Regions from separate parts of the Micromonospora sp. MH33 genome, predicted to be linked through region 1. Evidence: riboswitches for the same ligand, from Rfam matches in the RefSeq annotation. Region 1 holds a riboswitch; each other region holds the start of a gene.
The links. Region 1 has a riboswitch for cyclic di-AMP ahead of B0E53_RS10780 (C40 family peptidase). Riboswitches for the same ligand answer to the same signal wherever they lie in the genome.
Positions count from the first base shown of each region.

Region 1 (9,162 bases):
GACGCCGGCCGGTGCCACTTCCACGTCCTGGTCGACGAGGACGGCACGGTGCTGGGCCGGTTCAACCTGGTCGACGTGGCCGACGGCAGCGCCGAGCTGGGCTACCGGGTGGCCGAGCGGGCCACCGGACGCGGCCTGGCCCGCGAGGGCGTCCGCCGGGTCTGCGCGCTGGCCCGTGACGAGTACGGGCTGCGCCGCCTGGTCGCGTCGGCCGCGCTGGCGAACCCGGCGTCCCTGGCGGTGCTCCGGCGGACCGGGTTCGTGCCGGTCGAGGAGGTGCTGATCGCCGGCCAGCCCTGCCTGCGGCACGTCCTGGACCTCACTGCGCACTCCTGACTCCCGGGTGACCGATGAGAATCGCCGGCCCGGCAGGTCCATCCCGGTGACCGACTCGGACGCCCCGAAGGAGACCGCACCCGATGTCAACTTCCACCTACCGCACCGCCCTGCCGCCGATCGTCGACCGGGAGACGTGGCTGCGCGAACGGGACCACCTGCTGGCCCGGGAGAAGGCGCACACACGCGAGGGCGACGCCATCGCGGCCGCCCGGCGCCGGCTGCCCATGACACCGGTGCCGCCCGTCACCGTGCAGGGCCCCGGCGGGGAGACGCCGCTGCTGGAGGTCTTCGAGGGCCGCCGGATGCTGATGGCCTACTTCCACATGTGGCACGACGGCAAGCCGTACGAAGACCAGTGCGAGGGGTGCACCTTCGCGACCTGCCACATGGGAATGCTGGACTACCTGCACGCCCGGGACGTCACCTACGCCGTGTTCTGCCAGGGCTCCTACGCCGACAGCGCCCCGTTCGCGGAGTTCATGGGCTACCGGTTCCCCTGGTACTCGGCGCGGGACTCCGACCCGGCGCTGGTCGACGGCCGTGGCTTCGGGTTCATCGCCTGCTACCTGCGCGACGACGACGACCGGATCTACGAGACCTACTGGACCACCGGGCGCGGCGTCGAGGCGTTGACGACCAGCTACCACGCCCTCGACCTCACCGTGTACGGCCGGCAGGAGAACTGGGAGGACTCACCGGAGGGGTGGCCGACGGTCAGCGGGCACCAGTGGCGTCTCGACGGCCGCCCGATCGCGCAGTGGAGCCGCCCGGGTGTCACGACGGCGACCGGGGAGTCCTGCTGCGGGAAGTGATCGCGGCCTCGGCGGCTACCGGCGACTCGCGTCCTGGCCAGGCCCGGTTACCGGCGAGGCGGTCGCGGTCACGCGTCTCCCTGACCTATTGCTGACGGAGGCCGCTGATGAATTCGCGGTGGCCCGTCCTGTCGCCACAGCCTGGCGGCCGGGCCGGGCTGAATTCTGCCCGCCCGGCCGCCAGCCGCCTAGCAGTTGCGCAGCTCCGGTGACTGGTTACGCAACTGCCCAGCGGGCGAGACGAACTCTCGGTACGCCGGGGACGACACCGCCGTCAGCGCGAAGGCCGCCACCCGGTGGCAGTTCTGGAATGCCAAGCGCACCCCGAAGTGTCGTTCCAGACCGCCCCGGATCGCATCGCTGGCCAGGGCACGCAACAGCTGTCCGCGTTCGGCGTCGCTGGGCGGCGGCACGGCATGTTCGGCAAAATCGCCATCCCCGGCAGCCAGGTCGGCGCTGACCTTGGATACCACCTGCCAGGCGTAGGGAAGCGACTCACGCACACAGACCACGAACTCTTCGTCGGTGACCGACCCACGCTCGGCGCGCTCCAACAGCGCGACAGGCACATCGAGCGACATCTCCAACCTCCTTCTCAGCCGACTCCCTCAGAACCGGCGACTAGCGCAATTGGAACCCATTTTCATTAAGCTGCCAAGGAAGCCGTGGGCGTGTTGCGATCTGATCCACCCACACCCGGCGGCGGGGATTCGACCACAAGGAGGCTCATCGCCATCCCGTCTGCCATCGCACCCGCCCCCTAGTCGGACCGTGACCCGCCAGCGGAGCCCCGGCCATCCTGGAGCCGGAGCGCCCCCGCCGGAGGCGCCCTAACCGCAACCCCGCGACCGCCGCCAACTCGTCCACGCGGCCGGCCCACGCCGCGCGGGCTCGTGGCCGCGCGGCCCGGCCGGCTGCCGGCCAACCCTGCCACGGTCAACTCCGGTGCCCCGAACCTTGACCCCTACCTGAAATCCCCCGGCGGGGTCAGCGTCGAACCGGTCGACCATGCGCTCGGCGCTCCCGCGACACAGGCCCTAATGGCCCGCTAATGGCCCACGGCCTCTTTCGGCTCCCCCTGACAACGCGAAAGCCCTGGTCGGGACTCACGTCCTGACCAGGGCTTTCACGCGTGGAGCGGGTGACGGGAATCGAACCCGCACTGTCAGCTTGGGAAGCTGATGTTCTGCCATTGAACTACACCCGCAGGCGGCACCACTGTACCTGAGGCCACCGCCTCCCTGCACCCAGGTACCCCCGCGGCCGGAGCGGGCGTCGCAACCGGACCGAAACGATCTTGTCACGGCGGAGCGCCGATCGGCAGCGGAAAGTTTCACCACGGCAACATATGGCCGTTCTCAAATCCTTCGATCAGATGTAACGTCTCCCACACGTTTCCGACCCGGCGTGACATACCCCCTGCCATGCCGTTCGAAAGAGGTGGGCCCATGGGACTGCGTCCCAACTTGCTGACCCGGCGTACCGCCGGCGTCGCGTCGACGACCCTCGCGCTGCTGCTCAGCACCGCCGCCGTGGGCGTCGTCCCCGCTGCTTCGGCCTTCTCGGCCGCCCCCGACGCGTCCTGCGTCGGACCTGCCGACGTCCACTCGGACGCCCGGGTCAAGAAGGGCGGCACGGCCAAGCTGGACCCGAACGAGCTGACCGCCAAGCAGGTCCGTGAGCGCGACGCCGACCTGGCCGCGGCGCTGCGTGAGCGGGCCAACTTCCGCGCCGGCGCCGGGGCCACCCCGCTGGCCACGGTGACCATCCCCGTCGTCGTCCACGTCATCCAGCGGGACAGCACCCGGGCCGGCGGCAACATCCCGGACTCGATGGTGACCCAGCAGATCGACGTGCTGAACAAGGCGTACAGCGGTGCGACCGGTGGTGCCGCGACCGCCTTCAGCTTCCAGCTGACCAAGGTGCACCACGTCACCAACGCCGCCTGGTACCCGATCGTGCAGGGTTCCTCGGCCGAGCGCTCGATGAAGACGTCGCTGCGCGAGGGCGGCAAGAACACCCTCAACATCTACCTGGGCGAGCTGAGCGACGGCCTGCTCGGCTGGGCCACCTTCCCGCAGCGCAAGCTGAACAGCATGGACGGCGTGGTCGCGCTGAGCGAGTCGCTGCCGGGCGGCACCGCGACCAACTACAACCAGGGCGACACCGGCACCCACGAGATCGGCCACTGGCTGAACCTCTACCACACCTTCCAGGGTGGCTGCTCCGGCTCGGGCGACAGCGTCTCCGACACCCCCGCCGAGGCCTCGCCGGCCTTCGAGTGCCCGACCGGCCGGGACACCTGCACCACCGCGGGCCTGGACCCGATCACGAACTTCATGGACTACACCTACGACTCGTGCATGTACCAGTTCACCCCTGGTCAGGCGAGCCGCATGCTGACCGCGTGGAACGCGTACCGCGCGGCCTGACCGTCCAGCACGACACGCCGGTGCGGGCTCAGGCCGCCGGGCGGCGGGTGTCGAAGCCGTGCCGGCCGCGCCGGCCTTCCGGGGCGAGCGGGTCCCGCCCGGCCAGGGCGGCCGCCCCCGGGTCGAGCCAGACCCGCACCTCCGGCCGGCCGCCGCCGGGGTGCGCCACCTGGTCGCGCCGGGTCAGCATCGCCACGTCGACGGTGAACTCGAACAGCCGCCAGTCGCCCTGCGGCGCGGCCCGGCCGATCCGGGCCACCCGGGCCACCGTCGCCGGGTCGGTCACGGGGCGGGCGCGGCCGGCCACGTAGGCCTCGTCGTCGCTCTCCTCCGGCGGGAAGGAGTGCAGTGCGAAGCGGCCGTCGCGTTCGAGGTCGCGGCGCTTGGGCGAGTCGATGACGAAGCACCAGAGCCCGTCGTCGGTGATGACCGGGGAGACCGGGTGCACCCGCGGGCCGCCGTCGGCGCGGACCGTGGCGAGGTAGCCGAAACCCGGCCCGTACTGCTGCAACAAGAGGCGGATCTCGTCGGCGAGTCGGGGCTCGTCGGCGGCGAATTCGGACCAGGAAGCCATGCGGACATTCTATCGAACAGGTGTACGAAGATGTAGTCCGACACGCAGGTCACCCGTACCGGTCGCTATGGTATTCCGATGCTGCTCTCCGACCGCGACCTGGTCTCCGAGATCAAGGCGGGCACGCTCGCGCTGGAGCCCTTCGAGCCCACGCTGGTGCAACCGTCCAGCATCGACGTACGCCTGGACCGGCTGTTCCGGGTCTTCAACAACCATCTCTACACGCACATCGACCCGGCCGTGCAGCAGGACGATCTCACCTCGATGGTGGAGGTGCCCGAGGGCCAGCCGTTCGTGCTGCATCCGGGCGAGTTCGTGCTCGCCTCCACGCTGGAGGTGATCTCGCTGGGCGACCAGCTCGCCGGGCGCCTGGAGGGCAAGTCCAGCCTGGGCCGGCTCGGCCTGCTCACCCACTCCACGGCCGGCTTCATCGACCCGGGCTTCTCCGGCCACGTCACGCTGGAGCTGTCCAACGTGGCGAACCTGCCGATCACGCTCTGGCCGGGCATGAAGATCGGCCAGCTCTGCATCTTCCGGCTCTCCTCGCCGGCCGAGCACCCGTACGGCTCGGCGGTCTACGGGTCGCGCTATCAGGGGCAGCGCGGGCCGACCCCGAGCCGGTCCTGGCAGAGCTGGCGCACCTGGCCGACCCGCTGACCGACCGGGCACGCCGGAACGGCGCAGGGGCCCCCGCGACACGGGAGCCCCTGCGGGCCGGTCAGCCCGGGCGGCCGTAGCTGTTGATCTGGCCGTCGTCGACGCGCTTCATCGTGATCGGCTTGCCGGACTGGGAGGCGTGCACCACCCAGCCGTCACCGACGTACATGCCGACGTGGTGCAGGTCGCTGTAGTAGAAGACGAGGTCACCGGCGCGCAGCTCGCTCCGGCTCACCCGCCTGGTGACGTCGTGCTGCTGCCGGGCGTTGTGCGGCAGCGAGACGCCGGCCTTGGCCCAGGCCGCCATGGTGAGCCCGGAGCAGTCGAAGTGGTCGGGGCCGGCGGCGCCCCAGACATAGATCTTGCCGATCTGGGCGCAGGCGAACTTGACCGCGACGCCGGCCGGACCACCGGGGTAGCCGGCGGGACAAGGCGCGGGGCGCAGCGGACCGCCGCCACCGTTGCCGTAGACCTTTAGCCGAAGCTTCTGGAGCTTGACGATCTCGGCGTCGATCTGCTTCTTCTTCGCCGCGAGCTGGGCCTCGGTACGGGCCAGGTCGCTGATCATCTCGTCCAGCGGCTGCTTCTTGGCGGCCAGCTGGTCGCGCAGCTCGGCGACGGTCCGCACCTGCTCCTGCTGGCGGTTCGCGAAGCGGTCGAGCAGTGCGAGGCCGTCCACCAGCTCGCTCGGCGACCGGCTGCCCAGCAGCGCGTTGACGGTGGAGAGATTGTTGTCGCCCTTGTAGGCGTCGGCGGCGAGCCCGCCCACCTGACCGAGGGCGGCGTCCACCCGGGCCTCGAGCGGGGCGATCTGCTTGGCGAGCGCGGCGGCCTGCTTCCGCTTGGCGGCGAGCTGCTCGCGGGTGGCGTTGACCTGTTCGATGATCGGTTCGAGCTTGTTCCAGTCCTGGTCGATCTGGCGCTCGATCTCGGTGACCGACGGTTCGGCATGGGCCGCCGTGGCGCCGCCGGTCAGGACGACGGCGGTGCCGGCCAGGGCGGCGAGGGCGGTGGTGAAACGGGACCAGCGGGAACGCGGCACAGCCGTCGACCGGTCGACCGACCGGCCCGACGGTGGCCGCGGGGCATGGTGTGCCACCGGGCTTCCGTACTCCTTCTTCGTGCCCGCCTACCGAGTTAGCTGACGGGTTCGGGCGGGAAGGGAGCCGCCCTACCGCAGTGGCTGCGGATTCACCCCAGGTACCTGGGTCCCCGGCTCGCCCGGAGGCGACTCGGCGGTGTCGGACCGTCACCACCCGGGTTGGACGGTGAAACTGGCGGCCGACGATTGACCAGAGTAGAGATGGCCGTTACCGATCCGCAACCCGAGCCGCCGTGACACTCCGTACGACCTACACCAGCCGAATGAAGGATTCCTTCACCCCAGATTACTTCCTGGAAAGGTATTGACCCGGAGGGTGCGTGGGGCGAGGGTGAGGACGCAGTGACCCCCATCCCTGTCTGGAGGTTCGATGCACCTCTCACCCCCGCCGTCGGGCAGACGGATACTGCTGGCAGCCGCCGTCGCGGCGGCCACCGCGCTCGTGGCAACCGGACCGGTGGCCGCGGAACCGAGCACCACCCAAACCGCCACCGACCGCCAGGACCAGTACGCCGCCGCCGCGGCGGAGTACGGCGTGCCGCAGAGCGTCCTGCTCGGCGTCTCGTACCTGGAGTCGCGGTGGGACACCCACCCGGGCCAGCCGAGCACCAGCGGCGGCTACGGCCCGATGCACCTCACCGACGCCCAGCACGTCCTCTCGACCCCGGCCAGCGGCCACGTGGACGAGGACGAGGACCCGCGGGGCGACGACTCGCGCCCGCTCACCCTCGACCCGGCCATCGCGGCCGCACCGGCCGAGGACATGCTGCCGCAGGCGTCCCTGCAGACGCTCGACGCCGCCGCGGCGCTCACCGGCCTCGGCGAGGAGACCCTGCGCACCGACGCGGCCGCGAACATCCGGGGCGGGGCGGCGCTGCTCGCCTCGTACCAGAAGCAGTTGGGTGCGCCGGTCGGTGCCGGCACCGACCCGGCGGCCTGGTACGGCGCGGTGGCCCGCTACTCCGGCGCGGACACCGAGGACGCGGCGGCGGCCTTCGCCGACGAGGTCTACGACCAGTTGGGCCTCGGCGCGGCCCGGACCACCGACGACGGCCAGCGGGTGACCCTGACCGCCACCACGGTGACGCCGGACCAGTCCGGGCTGCACAAGCTGGGGCTGCGCCGGGCCGAGCGGCCGGACGGCCTGGAGTGCCCGGTCCGGCTGGCCTGTGAGTGGATTCCCGCCCCCTACAAGCAGCTCAGCGCGGACCCGGGCGACTACGGCAACCACGACCTCGGCAACCGGCCGGCCCAGCAGAAGATCGAGTACATCGTCATCCACGACACCGAGGGCTACTTCGGCCCGAGCGTGAACCTGGTGAAGGACCCGACCTACCTGGGCTGGCACTACACGCTGCGGTCGGTGGACGGCTACGTCGCCCAGCACATCAAGGCCAAGGACGTCGGCTGGCACGCCGGCAACTGGTACGTCAACGCCAAGTCCATCGGCCTGGAGCACGAGGGCTTCGCCGGGCACGGCACCTGGTACACCGAGGCGATGTACCGGGCCTCCGCCAAGCTGGTCCGCCACCTGGCCCTGCGCTTCCAGATCCCGCTGGACCGGCAGCACATCATCGGCCACGACAACGTCCCGGGCACCACCGCCGGCACCGTGGCCGGCATGCACTGGGACCCGGGCCCGTACTGGGACTGGTCGCACTACTTCGACCTCATGAAGGCGCCGTTCCACTCCACCGGCACGCCGCACACCGGCCTGGTCACCATCGACCCGGACTTCGCCAGCAACCAGCCGGCCTTCACCGGCTGCAACCAGCAGCCGCCGGGCGTGCCGAAGCCCACCCCGCCGGCGGCGCCGTGCCCGCTGCGCGGCTCCTCGGCGGTCATCCTGCGGACGGCGCCGAGCGCGACCGCCCCGCTGGTCAACGACCTCGGCCTGCGGCCCAACGGCACGCCGGACACCATGTACATCTCCGACCACGGCGCCCGCGCCTCGGCCGGCCAGACGTACGCCCTCGCGGACATCCAGGGCGACTGGACCGCGATCTGGTACCTCAACCAGAAGGCCTGGTTCTACAACCCGGCCTCCGCGCCGACGGCCAAGTGGGCGAACGGCTTCGTGGTGACGCCCAAGCCCGGGAAGACCACCATCCCGGTGTACGGGCGCGCCTACCCCGAGCGGGCGGCCTACCCGGCCGGGGTGCCGTACCAGACCATCTCCCCGCTGCAGTACTCCCTCTCCGCGGGCCAGCGGTACGCGGTCGGCGGGGTCCTGCCGGGCGAGTACTACCGGGCGGTCACCTTCGACGGCTCCGCGCCGGGTGACTGGACGGTGATCCGCGGCGAGAACCGGTACGTGCAGATCCAGTTCGGCCACCGCGTGATGTTCGTGAACCTCGACGACGTCCAGATCCAGCCCGCCTCGGTCGGCGGACCCGCCTGACCGACCTGACGACGAAGGCCCCCGGTCCACGTGGACCGGGGGCCTTCGTGCTGCTCGGGACGGGTCAGTACGGCCTGCGGTAGCCGGCGACCGGCATGTAGGCCACCTTGGCGACCTGGACCGGTTTGCCGGTCCGGGGCGCGTGCACCATCAACCCGTTGCCGAGATAGAGCCCGACATGGTGCAGGTCGCTGTAGAAGAAGACCAGGTCGCCCGGTCGGGCGTCGCTCGACGCGATCTTCTGGCCCTCGTTCCACTGCGCGCCGGTGAAGTGGGTGAGCGAGATGCCCGCCGCCTTGTAGGCGTACTGGGTGAGGCCGGAGCAGTCGAACGAGTTCGGGCCGGTGGCGCCCCAGACGTACGGGTCACCGACCTGGAGGCACGCGGTCTTGATCGCGGTCCGCGCGGCGCTGCTCACCACCCCGTCGATGGCCGGGCAGCCCTCCGGGCGGATCGAGGTCACCGGCAGCATCGCGGTCAGCCGCTTGATCTCGGAGTCGATCTGCTTCTTCTTCGCCGCGAGCTCGTTGCTCTGCTTGATCTCGGTGGCGATCAGCGCGTCCAGCTTCTGCTTCTGCTTGTTGTACTTGTCCCGGACGGCGAGCACGCCGGCGATCTGCCGGCGCTGGTCGTCGGCGAGCCGGTCGAGGATGACCAACTGCTCGGCGAGCGTGCCGGGCTTGGTGTTGACCAGCAGCGCGCCGAGATCCTGGGACGGGCCCTGGATGTAGTAGCGGGCGGCGATGTCGCCGACCTTGTTCATCGCCAGCGCCGACTCCAGTTCGAGCGGCACCATCTTCTTCTCGAGGTCGGCCGACTTCTTCTTGTTGACCTTGAGCTGGGCG
Region 1 covers NZ_MUYZ01000048.1:6,709-15,870, reverse strand. The annotation lists gene B0E53_RS10815 (GNAT family N-acetyltransferase) at 1-336, shown strand, start outside; gene B0E53_RS10810 (DUF899 family protein) at 420-1,151, shown strand; gene B0E53_RS10805 (SCO5389 family protein) at 1,340-1,732, opposite strand; tRNA gene B0E53_RS10800 (tRNA-Gly) at 2,285-2,358, opposite strand; gene B0E53_RS10795 (zinc metalloprotease) at 2,600-3,583, shown strand; gene B0E53_RS10790 (pyridoxamine 5'-phosphate oxidase family protein) at 3,612-4,157, opposite strand; gene dcd (dCTP deaminase) at 4,236-4,814, shown strand; gene B0E53_RS10780 (C40 family peptidase) at 4,876-5,856, opposite strand; cyclic di-AMP (ydaO/yuaA leader) riboswitch at 5,925-6,062, opposite strand; gene B0E53_RS10775 (N-acetylmuramoyl-L-alanine amidase) at 6,287-8,317, shown strand; gene B0E53_RS10770 (C40 family peptidase) at 8,382-9,162, opposite strand, start outside.

Region 2 (9,162 bases), on a different contig from region 1:
CCTCCACTCAGCAGTTTCCTGACCAGGTGGAGGTACCCCGGCCGCCACCCGCTCAACCACACCGAACTCACCCGGAGTGAACGGACGTGCCGCCGGCACCGGAGACCGGGACCGGCGGCACCCGGCTGGTCAGCCGACCGGGCGGAAGCCGCGCAGCCGGAGGCTGTTGGCCACCACGAAGACCGACGAGAAGGCCATCGCCGCGCCCGCGATCATCGGGTTGAGCAGGCCGGCGGCGGCCAGCGGCAGGGCGGCCAGGTTGTAGGCGAAGGCCCAGAACAGGTTGCCCTTGATGATCGCGAGGGTCCGCCGGGAGAGCCGGATGGCATCCACGGCGGCCATCAGGTCACCCCGGACCAGGGTCAGGTCGGACGCCTCGATGGCCACGTCGGTGCCGGTGCCCATGGCCAGCCCCAGGTCGGCCCGGGCCAGCGCGGCGGCGTCGTTGATCCCGTCGCCGACCATGGCCACGGTCCGCCCCTCGCCCTGGAGCCGCTCGACCACGTCCACCTTGTCCGCCGGCAGCACCTCGGCGATCACCTGGTCGATGCCGACCTCGGCGGCCACCGCCTTCGCCACGGTGGCGTTGTCGCCGGTGAGCAGCACCGGGGTCAGCCCCAGCTCGCGCAGCCGGGCGACCGCCGCCCGGCTGGTCGGCTTCACCACGTCGGCCACCGCGAGGACGCCGCGGGCCCGCCCGTCCCAGCCGGCCAGGACCGCCGTACGGCCGGCGGCCTCCGCGCCGGTCGCCGCCCGCACGACCTCCTCGGGTACGTCGAGACCGCGCTCGCGCAGCAGCCGGAGCCGCCCGACCACCAGCTCACGGCCGTCCACCGCGCCGGTCACGCCGAGGCCCTCGGCGTTGGCGAAGCCGGTGACCGCGGGCAGCGGTCCGGCCTCGGCGGCGCCGACGGCGACGGCCCGGGCGATCGGGTGCTCCGAGGCCGCCTCCAGCGCGCCGGCCAGCCGGAGCAGGTCGGCGGCGTCCTCGCCCTCGGCGGGCAGCACCTCGACCAGGGTCATCTTCCCGGTGGTGACGGTGCCGGTCTTGTCCAGCACCACGGTGTCGACCTGGCGGGTGGACTCCAGCACCTCCGGCCCCTTGATCAGGATGCCGAGCTGGGCGCCGCGCCCGGTACCGACCAGCAGCGCGGTCGGGGTGGCGAGCCCCAGCGCGCACGGGCAGGCGATGATCAGCACCGCCACCGCGGCGGTGAACGCCGCGGCCGTCCCGGCCCCGGTGCCGAGCCACCAGCCCAGCGTGCCGGCGGCGAGGGCGATCACGATCGGCACGAAGACCCCGGAGATCCGGTCGGCGAGCCGCTGCACGGCCGCCTTGCCGGTCTGCGCCTGCTCCACCAGCCGCGCCATCTGGCCGAGCTGGGTGTCCCCGCCGACCCGGGTGGCCCGCACGACCAGCCGGCCGCCGGCGTTGACGGTGGCGCCCACCACGGTGTCGCCCGGCCCCACCTCGACCGGCACGGACTCGCCGGTGAGCATGCTGGCGTCGACCGCCGAGGTGCCCTCCGCGACCACGCCGTCGGTGGCGATCTTCTCGCCCGGGCGGACCACGAACCGGTCGCCGACCACCAGCTGGTCCACCGGGATCCGGGTCTCCTGCCCGCCGCGCAGCACCGCGACGTCCTTGGCGCCCAGCTCCAGCAGGGCGCGCAGGGCGGCGCCGGCGGTCCGCTTGGAGCGGGCCTCGAAGTAGCGGCCGGCGAGGATGAACACGGTCACCCCGGCCGCGGCCTCCAGGTAGATGTTGCCGGCCCCGTCGGTGCGGGTGATGTCCAGCCGGAACGGGTGGGTCATTCCGGGCATCCCGGCGTCGCCGAGGAAGAGGGCCCAGAGCGACCAGCCGAACGCGGCCAGGGTGCCGAGCGAGACCAGGGTGTCCATGGTCGCCGCGCCGTGCCGCAGGTTGATCCAGGCGGCCCGGTGGAACGGCAGGCCGCCGTAGACCACCACCGGGGCGGCCAGGGTCAGCGACAGCCACTGCCAGTAGTCGAACTGCCAGGCCGGCACCATGGCCAACACGACCACCGGCACGGTCAGGACCACCGACACCCACAGCCGGGTACGCAGCCCGTGCAGCTCGTCCACCGGCCCGGCGGTCGCCCCGGCCCCCACCTGGCTGGGCGGCGGCGGGACGACGGCCGTGTAGCCGGTCTTCTCCACGGTGGCGATCAGGTCGTCCGGGGTGACCTCGTCGGCGTACCGGACGCTGGCCTTCTCGGTGGCGTAGTTGACCGTGGCCTCGACGCCGTCCATCCGGTTGAGCTTCTTCTCGATCCGGGCGGCGCAGGAGGCGCAGGTCATGCCGCCGATCGCGAGTTCGATCATGTTCGGCGCGACCGGCAGGGACTTCGCGGTCGATGTCATCGCGGCACCTCCTGTCAACTGTGCCCGTGACCCGGGCTGCCGTGGTCGGCGTCCGGGGTCGGTGCGGTCGTGGGGGCCGGCGCGGCGGGCGCCGGAGCGGCCTGGTCCCCGGCCACCACGGTGAACTCCGCGGTGTGCACCGCGTCGCCGTGCCGGAAGTCCAGGTAGAGACGGTACGTGCCGGCCGAGGGCACCTCGGCGGCGAAGGTGACCGCCGGCCCGGCCGGGGTCCGCCCGTCGCCGGGCGCGCCCTCCGGGTGCACGTGCAGGTAGGCCAGGTCGCCCTGGCGCAGCGCCACCAGGTGCCCGTACGCCCCCAGGTAGGGCTGGAGGTCGGTGACCGGCCGGCCGTCCCGGCTGACGGTCAGGGTGAGCCGGCTGGTCCGGCCGGGCTGCGGGCCGCCGGTGAGGGTGACGGTGTAGCCGTCGACCGTGGTGCTGCTCGCCGGGGCCGGCAGTGGCCGGGAGTCCAGCGTGCCGGGGACGGTGACGTCGACCCCGAGGGTGAGCGGCTCTCCGCCGGTCGGGGTGAAGTCGGCGAACGCCCGCCACACGCCGGGCCCGGCGAGCGGTGAGGCGACCCGCCAGGTGCCGTCGGCGGCCAGTTCGGGGTGGACGTGCCGGAAGCCGGAGAGGTCGCGGCGGGCGACGATCAGGTGCATGCGCTTGTCGTGCGCCACGTCGTAGCGGGTGACGGGCCGGCCGTCCGGGCCGGTGATCCGGAAGGCGAACTCGCCCACCGGGGCGGTCACCGGCTGGAGCGTGTAGCGGCGCTCGGAGACGAGCAGTCCGCCGGGCAGGTGAGCGGTGGCGGTGGCCGCGTGGCCCCCGTCACCGTGGTCGGTTTCGGCGGAGTCGTGGTCGGCGTCGGTGGCGTCGTGGCGGGTCTCGGCGGCCGGGGTGACGGGGCCGGTCAGGTGGCCGACCCCGTACGCCGTGCCGAACACCGCCGCGAGACCGAGGGCGAAGCCGCTCAGCTTCGTCGGCGTGTTCATCGTGGTACCTCGGTTTCTTCGGGTCCCCGGACCCGTCACGCCCCGACGAGGTCGTAACCGGCCTCGTCCACGGCGGCGCGGACGGTGTCCGTCTCCAACGGGCTCTCACTGGTGACGGTGACCCGGCCGGAGGCCAGGTCGACCTGGACGTCGGTGACGCCCGGCAGCGCGCTCACCTCGGTGCTGACCGAGTTGACGCAGTGCCCGCAGGTCATGCCCTGCACCTGGTACGTGGTGGTGACCATCGCGCATCTCCCTTCCGCCGCCTCCATCCTATACCCCCAGGGGGTAAGCAGGAGAGAGACGGCTGCCACTCTGGCGCTACCGTTACCCGGTGGGGGTATCGGCCACGGCGAGAACCGTACCATACCCCCAAGGGGTACGCTATCCTTGACGTCATGACCGCACCGACGACCCCGACCCGGGGCTACACCGCCAGCAAGGACCAGCTGCTCGCGCGGCTCCGCCGTATCGAGGGCCAGGTCCGCGGCATCGAGAAGATGGTCGAGGACGACCGCTACTGCATCGACGTGCTGACCCAGATCTCCGCCATCCAGGCCGCGTTGGACAAGGTCGGCCTCGGCCTGCTGGACGGGCACGCCCGGCACTGCATGCACGAGGGCGCCGCCGAGGGCCGCGCCGACGAGATGGCCACCGAGATGATGGCCGCCGTCGGCCGCCTGATGAAGCGCGGCTGACCGGGCCGGGTGCCCCGCCACGGGCGAGGCACCCGACACCTGGCTCAGAGCCGGTCGAGCACCTTCCTCATGGCGTCGATCTCACCCTGCTGGGTGGTGACGATCTGCCGGGCCAGCGCCGTGGCGTCCGGGTGGACGCCACGGGCGATCTCCTCCCTGGCCATGGTGATGGCGCCCTCGTGATGGGCGATCATCATGGTCAGGAACTGCCGGTCGAAGTCGGTGCCGGACGCCGCGGCCAACTTGGCCAGGTCGGCCTCGGACATCATCCCGGGCATGCCGTGGTCCATCCCCGGCATGCCGTGCCCGGCGCTCGCCGAGGGCGCCGGCCGGCCCCAGGCAGCGAGCCAGCCGCGCATGGTGGCGATCTCCGGCCCCTGGGCCGCCGTGACCTGCCCGGCCAGCTTCTTCACCTCCGGGTCGACCGCCCGGGTCCCGGCCAGCTCGGACATCTCCACGGCCTGCTGGTGGTGCGGGATCATCATCTGGGCGAACATCACGTCCGCGGCGTCGAACGAGGCCGAGGCCCCGGCGGCGGGCGTGGCGGTGCCGGCCGCGCCCGGCATGCCGTGGCCGGACATCGGGTCGTCGGCACAGGCGGCCAGGGCGAGAGCGACGGTGATGCTCGCGCCGGCCAGAGCGGCCCGGCGCGCGATGGTACGACTGAACACGAGTGTGCCTTTCGAGTGTCGGAACGTACGCAGCGGACGGCGGACGCGGGGCACCGGTGGTCCGGTCCCCTCGCGTCGGGCGTCCTATCTGCGCAGCACCGACGTCGTCGCCAGGCGCAGCCCGTAGGGCCGGGGCGGCGGGGCGCGCGGGCCGGCGGCGTGCCGGAGCGGGCCGCCGGCCGCCGCGACGACGGCCCGCGACCCGGTCCGCAGCAGCACGACGACCAGCAGCGCGACGGCGAACGCGCCGAGCACGGCCAGGCAGACGCTCCACCCGGACGGATCCCCGCCGGGCTCGGCCGGAGGCAGCGCGCGTACCGGGCAGTCCTCGCCCACGCAGTCCGCGGCCATGGCGACCGGTGCGATGTGCCTGGCCGGGTGGCCCGCCTGGTGGTCCGCCGGGGAGTGGGCGCCGTGGCCCAGGGTGTGCATGGCGGTCAGCCCGACCAGCGTGCAGAGCAGCAGCAGGAGCCGGACCCACCGTCCGGTCGCCGCCGAGCCCGCCATGTCACCACGGTAACCGGCCGGTCGGGCGCGCCCCGGGGGAACCGCCGCAGCACCCTGTCCCGAGGCGTCTCCGGACCCGCCTGGCTACCATTCCCGGGCGACGACCCGGTCCGCGCCGTCCCCGCGGCGCCCCGGCCGGTCCGGTGAACCGACCGGCCCGGTGACACGAATCCCGTTGCGAATCGTTGGGAGAGACGCCATGGGCGCCGACCACACCCGTCCCGCTCCGTCCGCCCCGCCGGGGGTACGGCGGATCCTGGTGGCGACGGTGGTGCCGCTCTTCCTGATCACCGTGGTCGCCGCGCTGGTGCTCTGGCCCCGGCAGGACCGGGAACCGGCGGACGCCCCGGCGCTGCCCCGCTACCACGGCACGGTGACCCGGGTGGTGACCGAGCCCTGCCCGCCGACCCCGGAGGCGCCGGAGGGGGGCCCGGGCGGTTCCGCCGGGCCGTGCGGGACGGTGACCGTCGCCGCCGAGCAGGGCCCGGACGCCGGCCGGCAGGTCGAGACGCCGGTGCCCTCCGGCCCCGGCGCGCCCCGGGTCGAGGTCGGCGACGAGGTGATCCTGGTCGAGCTGACCGACCCGGCCGACCCGGCGGTGAAGAGCTACAACATCGCCGAGCACCAGCGCGGCACGCCGCTGGTCTGGCTCGCGGTGCTCTTCGCCGTGGCGATCGTGGCGTTCGGCCGCTGGCGCGGGCTGGCCGCGCTGGGCGGACTCGCGGCGAGCTTCGCCGTCCTGCTCGGCTTCGTGCTGCCGGGGATCGGCGCCGGCCAGCCGCCGCTGCTCGTGGCGATCGTGGGCGCCGCGCTGATCATGTTCGTGGTGCTCTACCTGACCCACGGGATCACCGCGCAGACCTCGGTGGCCGTGCTCGGCACCCTCGGCAGCCTGGTGCTGACCGGGGTGCTCGGCACCCTGGCCACGGCCGCCACCCACCTCACCGGCTTCGGCAGCGAGGACGCGACCACCCTGTCGATGTTCCAGCGCGACGTGGACCTGCACGGCCTGCTGCTGGCCGGCATCGTCATCGGCTCGCTGGGCGTGCTGGACGACGTCACGGTCACCCAGGCGGCCACGGTCACCGAGTTGGCCCACGCCAACCCCGCGCTGTCCCGCCGGCACCTCTACCGGGCGGCCACCCGGGTGGGCCGGGCGCACATCGCCTCCACGGTCAACACCATCGTGCTGGCGTACGCGGGCGCCTCGCTGCCGCTGCTGCTCCTGCTCGTCGCCGACTCCCGGCCGGTGAGCCAGATCCTCACCAGCGAGTTCCTGGCCCAGGAGATCGTCCGCAGCGCGGTGGCCACGCTCGGCCTGATCGCCGCCGTACCGCTGACCACCGGGCTGGCCGCGGTCGTCACCACCGCCGGGCGGCGCGGGACCACCGCGGACCCGGCGGATTCCCCCGCGCCGCGGCCGCCGGCCGGGCGGAACGAGGCCCTGGAGGCGCTCGGCGGGGCGCCCGGGCCACGGGCCGGCGGATGGCCCGGCGGCGACAGGAACACGGAGGCCGCATGGTGACACTCCGCAGCGTGACGACGCATTCCAAACGCGATCCTGGTCACGCTGGGCGAGGACGAAATCTCGCTATTGGTCGGCTTCCGGACGTAGAACCCGGGGAGGGCTCTCGGGTAACCTCGCTGCCGGTCACCGCCGAAGGCGCGCACCGGCGCCAGCGGTGCCGCCGCCCAATCGCCCGAGGGCGAGCCGGGGAACCAGGTACATGGGGTGAATCCGCGCGAGCGGTAGGGGCCACTTCCGTCCCGAACCCGTCAGCTAACCCGGTCGGCGGCCGACGGAAGGGAACACTGTGACGGCACCCCTGCGGCGCTGGCTGACCCCCGTGGTGGCCGTTGTGGCCGCGCTCACCGTGCTGGTGGGGCCGACCCCGGCGACGGCCGCTCCGAGCACCCCCACCCCCTCAGGGCACTCCGAGGACGACGACGACCCCCTCATCACCGAGGCCATCGACACCGCCAACCGGGCCTACCTCCAGGCCAAGGCGAAGCTGGACAAGTCCCGCAAGCGCCAGCTCCAGCTCGCCCTCGAGGTGAAGGCGGCGCAGAGCGAGCTCGACGCGCTGAGCCCGCAGGTGGCCCAGATGGCCGCGCAGTCCTACCGGACCGGCCGGATGGGCGCCATGGCCATGCTGCTGGAGAGCAACACGCCCGACTCGTTCGTCCGGCGGGCGGCCGCCCTCGACGAGCTGAACCTGATGAACGCGCAGAAGCTCGCCGCCATCAACGCCGCGAAGAACCGCGCCGAGCAGGCCAAGATCGCGCTCGACGTCGAGGTGCGCGAGCAGGAGAAGCAGAAGAACGCGATGGCCCGCGAGAAGGCCGAGACGGAGAAGGCGCTCCAGCTGGTCGGTGGGATCGGCTTCACCGGCGGCCTGGTTTCGGCCACCTCGCCGGTCGCCCGGATCGGCCCCGGTCGGACCGCCGACGGCGACTGGAAGCCGGAGTCGTGCAGCGAGGACGACCCGACCACCTCGGGCTGCATCACCCCGCGCACGCTGCACGCGTACAAGGAGGTGAAGCGGGCCGGCTTCAACCGCTTCGTGGGCTGCTACCGCCCGGGCGGGCCGTGGGAACATCCCAAGGGCCGGGCCTGCGACTGGTCGCTGCAGAACAGCGGCTTCTCCCCGTGGCGGACCAAGGACCAGCGGATGTACGGCAACAACGTCGCCGCCTTCCTCATCCGCAACGCCGACCGGCTGGGCATCTACTACGTGATCTGGAACCGGCAGATCTGGTTCCCGGCCACCGGCTGGAAGTCCTACAGCGGACCCTCCAACCACACCGACCACGTGCACATGTCGCTGCTCTGACGACATACGCCGAAGGGGCCGGTCCGCGATGCGGGCCGGCCCCTCGACGTTTGGCGGATCGGTCAGCCGGCGAGCGCCGGGTCGGCGGGTGCGGCCGGGGCGGGCACCGGCGTGACCGGCGCGGTAGCCGGAATCTGGGCCACGGTGCGCGCCTCGCCGGCGCTCAGCCGGTAGGACATGCCGACGATCGTGACCTTCCCGGCGGACACCCGCTCGGCGAGCACGGCGGACCGGGCCACCAGGGCCTCCACGGTCTGCGCGATGTGGATGTCGACGATGGTGTCGAGATCCTCCACGCCATCCCGGCCGGCCCGGAGCAGGCTGGGCGCGACGGCGTCCACCACCGCGCCGAGGTGCCCGGACGGCGAGGTGCCGGTGCGGACCGCCTCGCGGGCGGCCTGGACCGCGCCGCACGAGTCGTGGCCGAGCACCACCACGAGCGGGGTGCCCAGCACGGTCACCGCGTACTCGACGCTGCCGAGCACCTCGGGGCCGGCGGTGTGCCCGGCGGTGCGGACCACGAAGAGGTCACCGAGGCCGCGGTCGAAGATGATCTCGGCGGCGAGCCGGGAGTCGGAGCAGCCGACGATCACGGCGAACGGGTGCTGCCCGTCGGCGACCGCAGCCCGGTGCCCGGCGTCCTGATTGGGATGGCGCGGTACACCGGTGACGAACCGCTGGTTACCGGCGTGGAGCTCGGCGAGCGCCTGTTCGGGAGTGGTCGGCGGCATCCATCCTCACCTCGTCCTCGCGCGAAAACGACCTGGTCAGCCGGCCGGCGACGGAGGCGGCCTCGGCACCAACCGTCACACGCAGTCCAACGCACGTCAAGATTTACGTGATACGCATTTCATACGTTGAGCCACCCTTGACGGCGGCCCGGACCCGGCCCCGCCGTGCAGGCCCGGGCCGGGCCAGGACCGAGGGACGCGGGGAAGGGCCATACCATGACGACCATGGCGACGACACCAGGCGAGAACGGGAGCGGCCGGAACTGGACCTTCCTCACCAACCACGGGCACGTGCTGCTGGCCATCGCGCGCAACCCCACGGCGCGGTTGCGGGACGTGGC
Region 2 covers NZ_MUYZ01000075.1:6,310-15,471, forward strand. The annotation lists gene B0E53_RS14465 (heavy metal translocating P-type ATPase) at 130-2,385, opposite strand; gene B0E53_RS14470 (hypothetical protein) at 2,400-3,380, opposite strand; gene B0E53_RS14475 (cation transporter) at 3,416-3,625, opposite strand; gene B0E53_RS14480 (metal-sensitive transcriptional regulator) at 3,779-4,078, shown strand; gene B0E53_RS14485 (DUF305 domain-containing protein) at 4,123-4,749, opposite strand; gene B0E53_RS14490 (DUF6153 family protein) at 4,834-5,256, opposite strand; gene B0E53_RS14495 (YibE/F family protein) at 5,456-6,781, shown strand; cyclic di-AMP (ydaO/yuaA leader) riboswitch at 6,936-7,067, shown strand; gene B0E53_RS14500 (hypothetical protein) at 7,071-8,090, shown strand; gene B0E53_RS14505 (carbonic anhydrase) at 8,153-8,821, opposite strand; gene B0E53_RS14510 (helix-turn-helix domain-containing protein) at 9,038-9,162, shown strand, end outside.
Region 2: linked by a shared signal. The riboswitch ahead of B0E53_RS14500 (hypothetical protein) and the one ahead of B0E53_RS10780 (C40 family peptidase) in region 1 are both predicted to bind cyclic di-AMP.

Region 3 (9,162 bases), on a different contig from region 1:
TCAGCCCGTACCGGGCCGGGGCCCGCTCGGGTTCGAAGGAGCCGAAGAGCCGGTCCCAGACGATGAGGATGCCGCCGTAGTTGCGGTCCAGGTACTCGGCGTTCGAGCCGTGGTGCACCCGGTGGTGCGACGGGGTGTTGAAGATGAGCTCGATGGGCCGCGCCAGCACGCCGACCCGCTCGGTGTGCAGGAAGAACTGGTAGAGCAGGCTGATCGACTGCTGCAGGAAGATCATCCACGGCGGGACGCCGAGCAGCGCCAGGGGCAGCCAGAACGGCAGTGAGGTCATCGGCGTCCAGCTCTGCCGCAGCGCGGTGGAGAGGTTGTAGTAGACGCTGGAGTGGTGCACGACGTGGCTGGCCCAGAGCACCCGGACCTCGTGGTGCAGCCGGTGGAACCAGTAGTAGGCGAGGTCGTCGGCGAAGAAGACGATCACCCAGGTCCACCAGTGGCCGGGGGAGAGGTGCACCGGCGCGACCGTCCACAGCGCGGCGTAGATGCCGACGGTGAGCAGCTTCCAGGGGAAGCCGATGATCTGGCTGCCCAGCCCCATGGAGAGGCTGGTGGTGGTGTCGCGCAGCTCGTAGCCGCGTTCGGAGTCGTCGGGGAGGAACCGGTAGGAGACCGCCTCGATGATGATCAGGAGCAGGAACGCCGGGACGGCGTAGAGCACGGCGGGGATCACGCTCGGGCTTCCCTTCTGGCGGCGGGGGGGGTGGTGGGGGTGGTGACCGGGGCGGTCAGCAGCGCCCGGGCGTGCCGGGCGGCTGCCGTACCCTGGCCGGCCGCGATCACGGCGGCGAGCCGGCGGTGGCCGGCGACGTCGAGCAGCTCGGCGGCCCGGGCGTCCGGGGGGACGTCGCCCACGGCGAAGGTGCCGGCCACCAGGCTGTTGAACGCCAGCAGGTAGGCGGTGTTGCCGCTGCCCCGGACGATCAGCCACCAGATCGCGATGTTGGCCTCGTTCATCCGGTCCAGGTCGGGGGCGAGCGCGCCGTACTCCTCGGCCGCCCGGACCAGCTCGGCGGTGACCTCCGGGTCGCCGCGCTCCGCGCAGAGCCGGGCCGCGTCGATCCCGACGCAGGCCCGCATCTCCAGCATGTCGCGGACCAGCGTCTCGACCGGGAGTACGTCACCCGAGCGGGCCAGCGACAGCGCCAGGTCCAGCCCGGCGTGCACCCGCCAGTCGAGCACCCGGGTGGCGCCGCCCTGGCTGACCCGGACCAGGCCGAGCTGCTGGAGCCGCCGCAGGGCCTCCCGGACCGCGTGCCGGTTGACCGCGAACGCGGCGGCCAGCTCCCGCTCGCCGGGCAACGTCTCCTCCGGCCGGTAGCGACCGCTGACGATGGCGTCGCGGAGCTGGCCGAAGACGTGGTCGGAGACCGAGGTGCGGGGGACCGGGGCGAAGGCCATGGGCAGCAGTGTGGCCCCGCACACATCAACCCGTCAACTGGTTGGACCAGAGTCGACCGACCACCCTCCGGTGGCGGCGCGCGCACGCCTCGTATCCTTTCCGCCGGAAGGCCCGCGAAGTGGAAGGGAGTCGGTGTGAGCGACCGGGTAGAGACGTTGGAGTTCCAGGCCGAGGCCCGTCAGCTGCTCCAGCTGATGGTGCACTCGATCTACTCGAACAAGGATGTCTTCCTGCGCGAACTGATCTCGAACGCCTCCGACGCGCTGGACAAGCTGCGCCTGGAGTCGCTGGTCGACAAGGACCTCCAGGTCGACACCGCCGACCTGCATATCGAGATCGAGGTCGACAAGGACGCCCGCACGCTGACCGTGCGGGACAACGGGATCGGCATGTCCCGCGACGAGGTGGTCGGCCTGATCGGCACGATCGCCAAGTCCGGCACCGCCGAGCTGCTGCGCACGCTGCGCGAGACGAAGGACGCGGCCGCCTCGCAGGAGCTGATCGGCCAGTTCGGCGTCGGGTTCTACGCCACCTTCATGGTCGCCGACAAGGTGACCCTGCTGACCCGCCGCGCCGGCCAGGCCGGCGGCACCCGCTGGGAGTCCACCGGCGAGGGCACCTACTCCATCGAGGCGGTCGACACCGCGCCGCAGGGCACCTCGGTCACCCTGCACCTCAAGCCGGCCGACGACGAGGACAACCTGCACGACTACACGGCCGAGTGGACCATCCGCGAGATCGTCAAGCGCTACTCCGACTTCATCGCCTGGCCGATCCGGATGACCGTGGAGAAGCCGGGCGAGGACGGCGCCACCACCCGCGAGGAGCAGACGCTCAACTCGATGAAGGCGCTCTGGGCGCGCGCCAGGGACGAGGTCGACGAGGCCGAGTACAAGGAGTTCTACCGGCACGTCGCGCACGACTGGGCCGACCCGCTCGAGACCATCCACATGCGGGGCGAGGGCACCTTCGAGTACGAGGCGCTGCTCTTCCTGCCCTCGCACGCCCCGCTCGACCTGTTCTCCCCGCAGGGCCGCAAGGGCGTGCAGCTCTACGTCAAGCGCGTGTTCATCATGGACGACTGCGACGCGCTGATGCCCAACTACCTGCGCTTCGTCAAGGGCGTGGTGGACGCGCACGACCTGTCGCTGAACATCTCCCGGGAGATCCTCCAGCAGGACCGGCAGATCCGCGCCGTGCGCCGCCGCCTGGTCAAGAAGGTCCTGGCCACCCTCAAGGAGCTCTCCGCCGAGTCGTACCGCACCTTCTGGGGCGAGTTCGGCGCGGTGGTCAAGGAGGGGCTGCTGGAGGACCCGGACAACACCGAGGCCCTGCTGGACCTGGTCCGCGCCGCCAGCACCCACGACCCGGTCGAGCTGACCACGCTGCGCGGCTACGTCGAGCGGATGAAGGACGGCCAGACCGAGATCTACTACGCCACCGGCGAGAACCGGGCCACCATCGAGAACTCTCCGCACCTGGAGGCGTTCCGCGCCAAGGGCTACGAGGTGCTCATCCTCACCGACCCGGTCGACGAGGTGTGGGTCGAGCGCGTCGGCGCGTACGACGGGAAGACCCTGCGTTCGGTCGCCAAGGGCCAGGTCGACCTGGAGACCGAGGAGGAGAAGGAGCAGGCCGAGGCCGAGCGGCAGGAGTACGCCGACCTGCTCACCTGGATGACCGGCGCGCTGGCCGACAGTGTCAAGGAGGTTCGGCTCTCCACCCGGCTCACCACGTCGCCGGCCTGCGTGGTCAGTGACGCGCACGACATGACGCCCACGCTGGAGAAGATGTACCGGGCCATGGGGCAGGAGGTGCCCCGGGTCAAGCGGATCCTGGAGCTCAACCCGACCCACCCCCTCGTCACCGGGCTGCGCAAGGCGCACGAGCAGGGCGGCGACAGCGCCGCGCTGACCGAGACCGCCGAGCTGCTCCACGGTATGGCGTTGCTCGCCGAGGGCGGCGAGCTGGCCGACCCGGCCCGGTTCACCCGGATCCTCGCCGACCGGCTAGCCCGGAGCCTGTAGGCCGGGCGGCCCGCCGGCCCGGGCGTCGCTGCCCGGGCCGGCGGGCCCTCAGTGGCCCACCGGTCGCGTCAGGTGCGGCTCGATGGGGCGGCCGCGGATCACGGCAGGCTGGGGTAGAGGGCGGCGACGCCGCCGGAGAGGCCGGCGAGGACCTGGCGGGAGGTCTCGTCGGCGACGATCTCGTACCGGTCGGCCTCGATGCCGTCGACGGCGAGCCGGGCGATCTCCGCGGGGTCGGACTTCGGCGCGGACACCTCGGCGGTCATGTCGGTGTCCATGTAGCCGACGTGCAGGCCGGCGACGCGGACGCCCCGTTCGGCGAGCTGCGCGCGGAGCGCGTTGGTCATCGACCACTCCGCCGCCTTCGCCGCGCCGTACGCCCCCACCTGCGGGAACGTGAGCCAGGACAGGGCGGAGAGGATGTTCAGGACGGTGCCGCCGCCGTTGGCCGCGATCCGGGGCGCGAAGGCCCGTACCACCGCCAGCGTGCCGAGGTAGTGGGTCTCCAGCTCCAGCCGGATCTCCGCCAGGTCACCGTCGAGCAGGTCGGCGCCGGTGCTCACGCCGGCGTTGTTGACCAGCAGGGTCACGTCGCCGGCCAGCTCGGCGGCGGCCGCCACCGACGCGGGGTCGGTGATGTCCAGCCGCACCGGGGTGACGCCCGGCAGGTCGACCGTGTCCGGGTTGCGCGCGCCGGCGTACACGGTGGCGCCCCGGGCCAGCAGCTCGGCGGCCAGGTGCCGGCCGAAGCCGCGGTTGGCCCCGGTGACCAGGGCGCTGCGTCCAGCGATCTTCATGTCGTTGCTCCTGAGGGTGGTGAAGGGTGTGTGGTCACGACGGCCGCAGGCCCGGCCCGGGCAGCAGGTCCACCTGGTCGGCCGGCACGTCGTGGCCGGCCGCGCAGCGCAGCGCCACGTGCACCGCCGCGCCGCAGTCGTGGTGGGCCAGCCGGACCGACGGCGCCTCGACGGCGTACGCGTCGCCCCACTCGCGCAGCGCGGCGAGCACCGGCAGCAGGTCGCGCCCCTTGGCGGTGAGGACGTACTCGTCGCGGGTGCGCTGCCCGGGCTCCCGGTAGGGCCGCCGGTCGAGCAGCCCGTCGGCGACGAGTTGCTTGAGCCGGGCGGCGGCCACCGGCTCGCTCACGCCGACGCGGCGGGCGAAGTCGTCGAAGCGTCGGGTGCCGAACGAGGCCTCGCGCAGCAGGAGCAGCGTGGTGCGGTTGCCGACCACCTCGAGCGCGCCGGCGATCGAGCAGTTGGCGGTGGACCAGGAGTCGCGCTGCGCGAGGAAGTCCGTCATGGGCCCGACGCTACCGGGCTGACTTAGGAAACCCAAAGCCAGCTATCTCACGCCGCGCGCGGGAATATCCGCCGTCAGAGCTGGCCGGCGAAGAAGCCGTGCCGGGCGAGCGGCTCGACGATCTCCCGCTCCTCGTACGACAGGTGCGACAGCAGGGTGTCGGTGAGCAGGTCCACCGCCGCCTGGAGCTCGGTGAAGTCGCCCGGCTGCCGGATCAGGTCCACCAGCGCCCGGTCCACGCTCTCCACCACCCCGTGGATCACCACGTGCTCCTCCTCCAGGCGGTCCAGGACCGCCGCCAGCCCGGTGTCGGCGCGGCGCAGGTGCGGGAAGATCGAGTTGTCCTCCAGGCCGTGGTGCTGCGTCACCGCCGTGCAGTACGCCGCGCAGTAGGCCCCGAGCGTCCAGTTGTTCTGCCGCATGGTCATCTCGTTCAGCACCGCCCGGGCGGCGTCCGGGGCGACGGCCCCGCGCTTGACCTGTTCGAGCAGGTCGCGCACCTGGCCGAGCTCCTGGCGCAGGTGGTCGTGCACGTCGACCAGGTGCTGCCCGACGGCCTGCCCCCGGGCGGTGTAGACGTGCCCGGCCGGCGGTGGCGGCGCCGCCGGCCGGGTGGACTCGTCCCAGAGCCGGCGCGCGCTCAGCCGTACCCCCGGATCGGGGGTGGGGGAGACCGCGAGCGTGGCCGATCCGCCGGCCTCGACGGCGGCCTGCTGCTCCTCGACGGCGCGGGCACCGCTGCCCGGGGTCGTGCGTTCGGCGGCGACCAGCTCGCGGACCGCGGGCGCCACCTCCTGGGCGAAGAGCTGGATGGCGCGCGGCTCGTCGCTGCCGAGGATGAACGTGGCGATGCCGTGGTCCAGGGCGAGCCCGGCCAGCTCCTCCACCCACTGCTCGGGCGGCCCCGCGAGAAACCCGGCGGACGACCGGTCGAAGGTGCCGCTGACGTTGAGCAGGCGCCGCACCGCGCCGGGGTCCCGTCCGGCGGCCTCGGCGCCCTCGTCGACCAGGGCGTTCAGCGCCGGCAGCTCCGCCGGCCCCTTCGGCAGGTACGCCAGCGACGGCAGCCAGCCGTCCGCCGCGCGCCCGACCAGCCGCAGCATCCGCGGCTTGTACGCGCCCACCCAGACCCGCACCGGGTGCGCCGGCGCCGGCCCGCGTTTCGCGCCGACCACCCGGTAGTGCTCGCCCTCCACGCGGATCATGCCGCGCCGCCCGGTGTCCCAGACCTCGCGGATCACCCGGATCGCCTCGTCGAGGGCGTCCACGGCCGCGCCGGGGGAGAGCCGCCGCCCGCCGACCGCCTCGATGGCCTCCCAGAAGGCGCCGGCACCGAGGCCCAGCTCGACCCGGCCGCCGGTGAGCAGGTCCAGGCTGGCCAGGCTGCGGGCGAGCACCACCGGCTGTCGCAGCGGCAGGTTGAGCACGTTCCCGGCCAGCGTGATGCGACTGGTGGCCGCGGCCACGAAGGACATCAGCGTCCAGGTGTCCAGGAACCCCGGCTGGTAGGGGTGGTCCTGGAAGGTGACCAGGTCCAGGCCGACCTGCTCGCAGAGCTTGGCCCGGGCCACCACCTGCTCCGGCCGTCCCGCGGTGGGCGTGAGGAAGCCGCCGAAGGCCAGCTCGTGTCCGTGGTCGCTCATACCTCGCCGCCTCTAGCCGATCTTGCGTGAACCCTGCCACGGTAGCGCCCGCCGGCGCCCGCCCGCCCGGCGGTTCCGGAACCGGCAATGATCGTTCACAGTCGATGCTTCCGGGCACAGGCCGTACACCGACCGGAGCTGGACCTCGACGGTGGGCGGCGCCGCGCACCGCGGCCGGTCCGACCACGACGGTCACCTACAACCAGCGCGGCACCGGCATCGACAAGACCTACCGGGCGGCGATCGCGGTGGTCGGCGAGACACGGTACGCCGAGGGCCAGGGCGACCGCGCCGGCAGCATGAGCCTGGACCGCGACGACCTGCGCACCATCACGACGCTGCGCAACTCGGGCGTGCCGGTGATCGTGGTGCTGGTCAGCGGCCGGCCGCTGGACGTCGCCGCCGAGCTGCCCCGGTGGACCGCGCTGCTGGCCGCCTGGCTGCCCGGCACCGAGGGCGGCGGCGTGGCCGACGTCCTCTTCGGCGGGTACGCGCCCACCGACAAACTGCCGGTGACCTGGATGAACTCGGTCAGCCAGCAGCCCATCAACGCCGGCGACGGCAAGCTCCCGCTCTTCCCGCAGGGGCAGGACTGACCTACTGAGCCCCGCCTCAATAAGCCCTCTTCGGACTGTGCGCAACTCAGACGGTGCCGCCTTCGCTCGGCCGGGTGAAGAACTTCACAAGAGGTGGGCGATCGGCCGAAACCGTTCCTAACGTCGTATCCGTCCGCGATCGCGGACACCACGGGCCGGTAACGCCTAATCCCGCCACCGGCCCGGTGGTCCTGGACCTCGGGCGGGAGCGGGGGACCCACACGTTCCTCGGTGCACGACACCTCGGGGTGAAGCCGCCCTCCGGCGGCCGGGCTCCTCGGCCCGAACCCGACAGCTCACCTCGTCGGCGTGGAGGAAACCCACATGGCAATTGAATACGTCGCCCGTCATCGACGGATCGCGCAGCGTCGCACCGCCGTCGGAGCGCTCGTCGTCGGCGCCGCCACCGGCGCCGCCGCCCTCCTCGGCCCGGCCGCCCCGGCCAGCGCCGCCGGCGTCAACTGGGACGCCGTCGCCCAGTGCGAGTCCGGCGGAAACTGGCACATCAACACCGGCAACGGCTACTACGGCGGGCTGCAGTTCTCCCGGAGCACCTGGAACGGCTACGGCGGCCAGAAGTACGCCAGCCGCGCCGACCTGGCCAGCCGCGGCGAGCAGATCGCCATCGCCGAGAAGGTCCTCGACGGGCAGGGCATCGGCGCCTGGCCGGTCTGCGGCAAGAAGGGCGGCTCCACCAAGAAGTACGCCAGCAAGGACTCGGGCTCGACGAAGTCCGCCAAGAAGGCCACCACGGAGCGGAAGTCGCGCAGCGACCGGCCGGCCACCCGCAGCGAGCGGCGTGCCGCGCCGAGCACGAGCGGCGCCGGCAGCTACCTGGTCCGGTCCGGAGACACCCTCTCCGAGATCGCCGACGCGAAGAACGTGGCCGGCGGTTGGCACGCCCTCTACGAGCGCAACAAGGGCGTGGTCGGCACGGACCCGGGCCTGATCTTCCCGGGTCAGAAGCTGCGCCTGCGCTGAGACCCCACCGGACCCGGCGCCGCGCGGGCCGGTCCACCGCACCACGAACGCCCGGCCGGGTTCCCGGCCGGGCGTTCGGCGTCGGACCGGGCGGGGCGGGCTCACCGGTGTCGGCGTCGGGGGCGGTTGCTATCGTCACGGTGCTCGGAAAGACGTGAAGAAAGCGCGGATATGACCAACGACCCGTTCTCCGCGGCCGCGAGCCTCGACGAGCTGCTGACCAGGACCCAACAGGCGCTCTCCGCGATGCGGTCCCGGGCCGCCGAGCACCCCGACGGCGCGCCGGGTGAGCTGCTCCGGGCCGAGGGCACCGCGGCCGGCGGCCGGGTCCGTGCCGTCGCCGTGCAGGGTGGCCGGCTGGAGTCCGTCACCGTCGACCCGGCGTTGGCCGGGGAGTCCATGGAGACCGTCTGCGGGCACCTGGTGTCGGCCGTGAACGCCGCCCTCACCGAGCTGGAGGCCCGGGTCAGCGCCTCGGCCCAGGCGGACGTGGACGCCCTCGCCGCGCGGCTCGGCAGCCTGCCGGAGCAGTCCGCGCGGGAGATGGAGCGGTTCGGCCGGGCGATGGAGGGCGTCGCGGCCCGGATCCGCCGCGACGGCGCCGACTCCCGCGCGGCCCGCCCCGCCTGACCCCCGTCCGCCGGCGGCCGCCGACGGGGATGCGGGCGCGACGTACGGCGGGGACGACGAAGCGGCCGGCCGTCGGGAGGACGACGACCGGCCGCTCCGCTGCGGTCAGCTCAGGGTGACCGCGGTGTCGTCGACGACGAAGGAGGTCTGCAGGGAGCTGTCCTCCACGCCGCTGAACGAGATGGTGGCGGTGGTGCCGGCCAGCGACGAGATGTCGAAGGACCGCTGCACGTAGCCGGTGGCCTTGTTGAGGTTGGAGTAGGTGGCCAGGGTGGTGCTGCCCGCCTTGACGGTCAGCTTGTCGTAGGCGGTGGTGGTGGTCGACTCCGCGCTGTCGATGTGCAGCCAGAAGCTCAGCGTCGCCCGGCAGCCGGCCGGGATCGTCACCGACTGGGTGAGCGTGTCGGTGTGCGTCGAGCCGTAGCCGTCGAGCCACGCCTTGTACGAGCCGCCGTGCGCGGCCTGGGCGGTGTCGTTCGTGATGACGCCGGAGCTGGCGCTCCAGCTCACGTTGCCGGACTCGAAGCCGGGGTTGGCCAGCTTCTGGCCGGTGCAGCTGCCCGACGGCG
Region 3 covers NZ_MUYZ01000050.1:21,568-30,729, reverse strand. The annotation lists gene B0E53_RS11175 (sterol desaturase family protein) at 1-685, opposite strand, end outside; gene B0E53_RS11170 (GntR family transcriptional regulator) at 682-1,413, opposite strand; gene htpG (molecular chaperone HtpG) at 1,549-3,441, shown strand; gene B0E53_RS11160 (SDR family oxidoreductase) at 3,540-4,238, opposite strand; gene B0E53_RS11155 (helix-turn-helix domain-containing protein) at 4,273-4,743, opposite strand; gene B0E53_RS11150 (LLM class flavin-dependent oxidoreductase) at 4,818-6,386, opposite strand; gene B0E53_RS11145 (glycoside hydrolase family 3 C-terminal domain-containing protein) at 6,491-6,982, shown strand; cyclic di-AMP (ydaO/yuaA leader) riboswitch at 7,135-7,307, shown strand; gene B0E53_RS11140 (transglycosylase family protein) at 7,307-7,963, shown strand; gene B0E53_RS11135 (YbaB/EbfC family nucleoid-associated protein) at 8,135-8,593, shown strand; gene B0E53_RS11130 (M4 family metallopeptidase) at 8,699-9,162, opposite strand, start outside.
Region 3: linked by a shared signal. The riboswitch ahead of B0E53_RS11140 (transglycosylase family protein) and the one ahead of B0E53_RS10780 (C40 family peptidase) in region 1 are both predicted to bind cyclic di-AMP.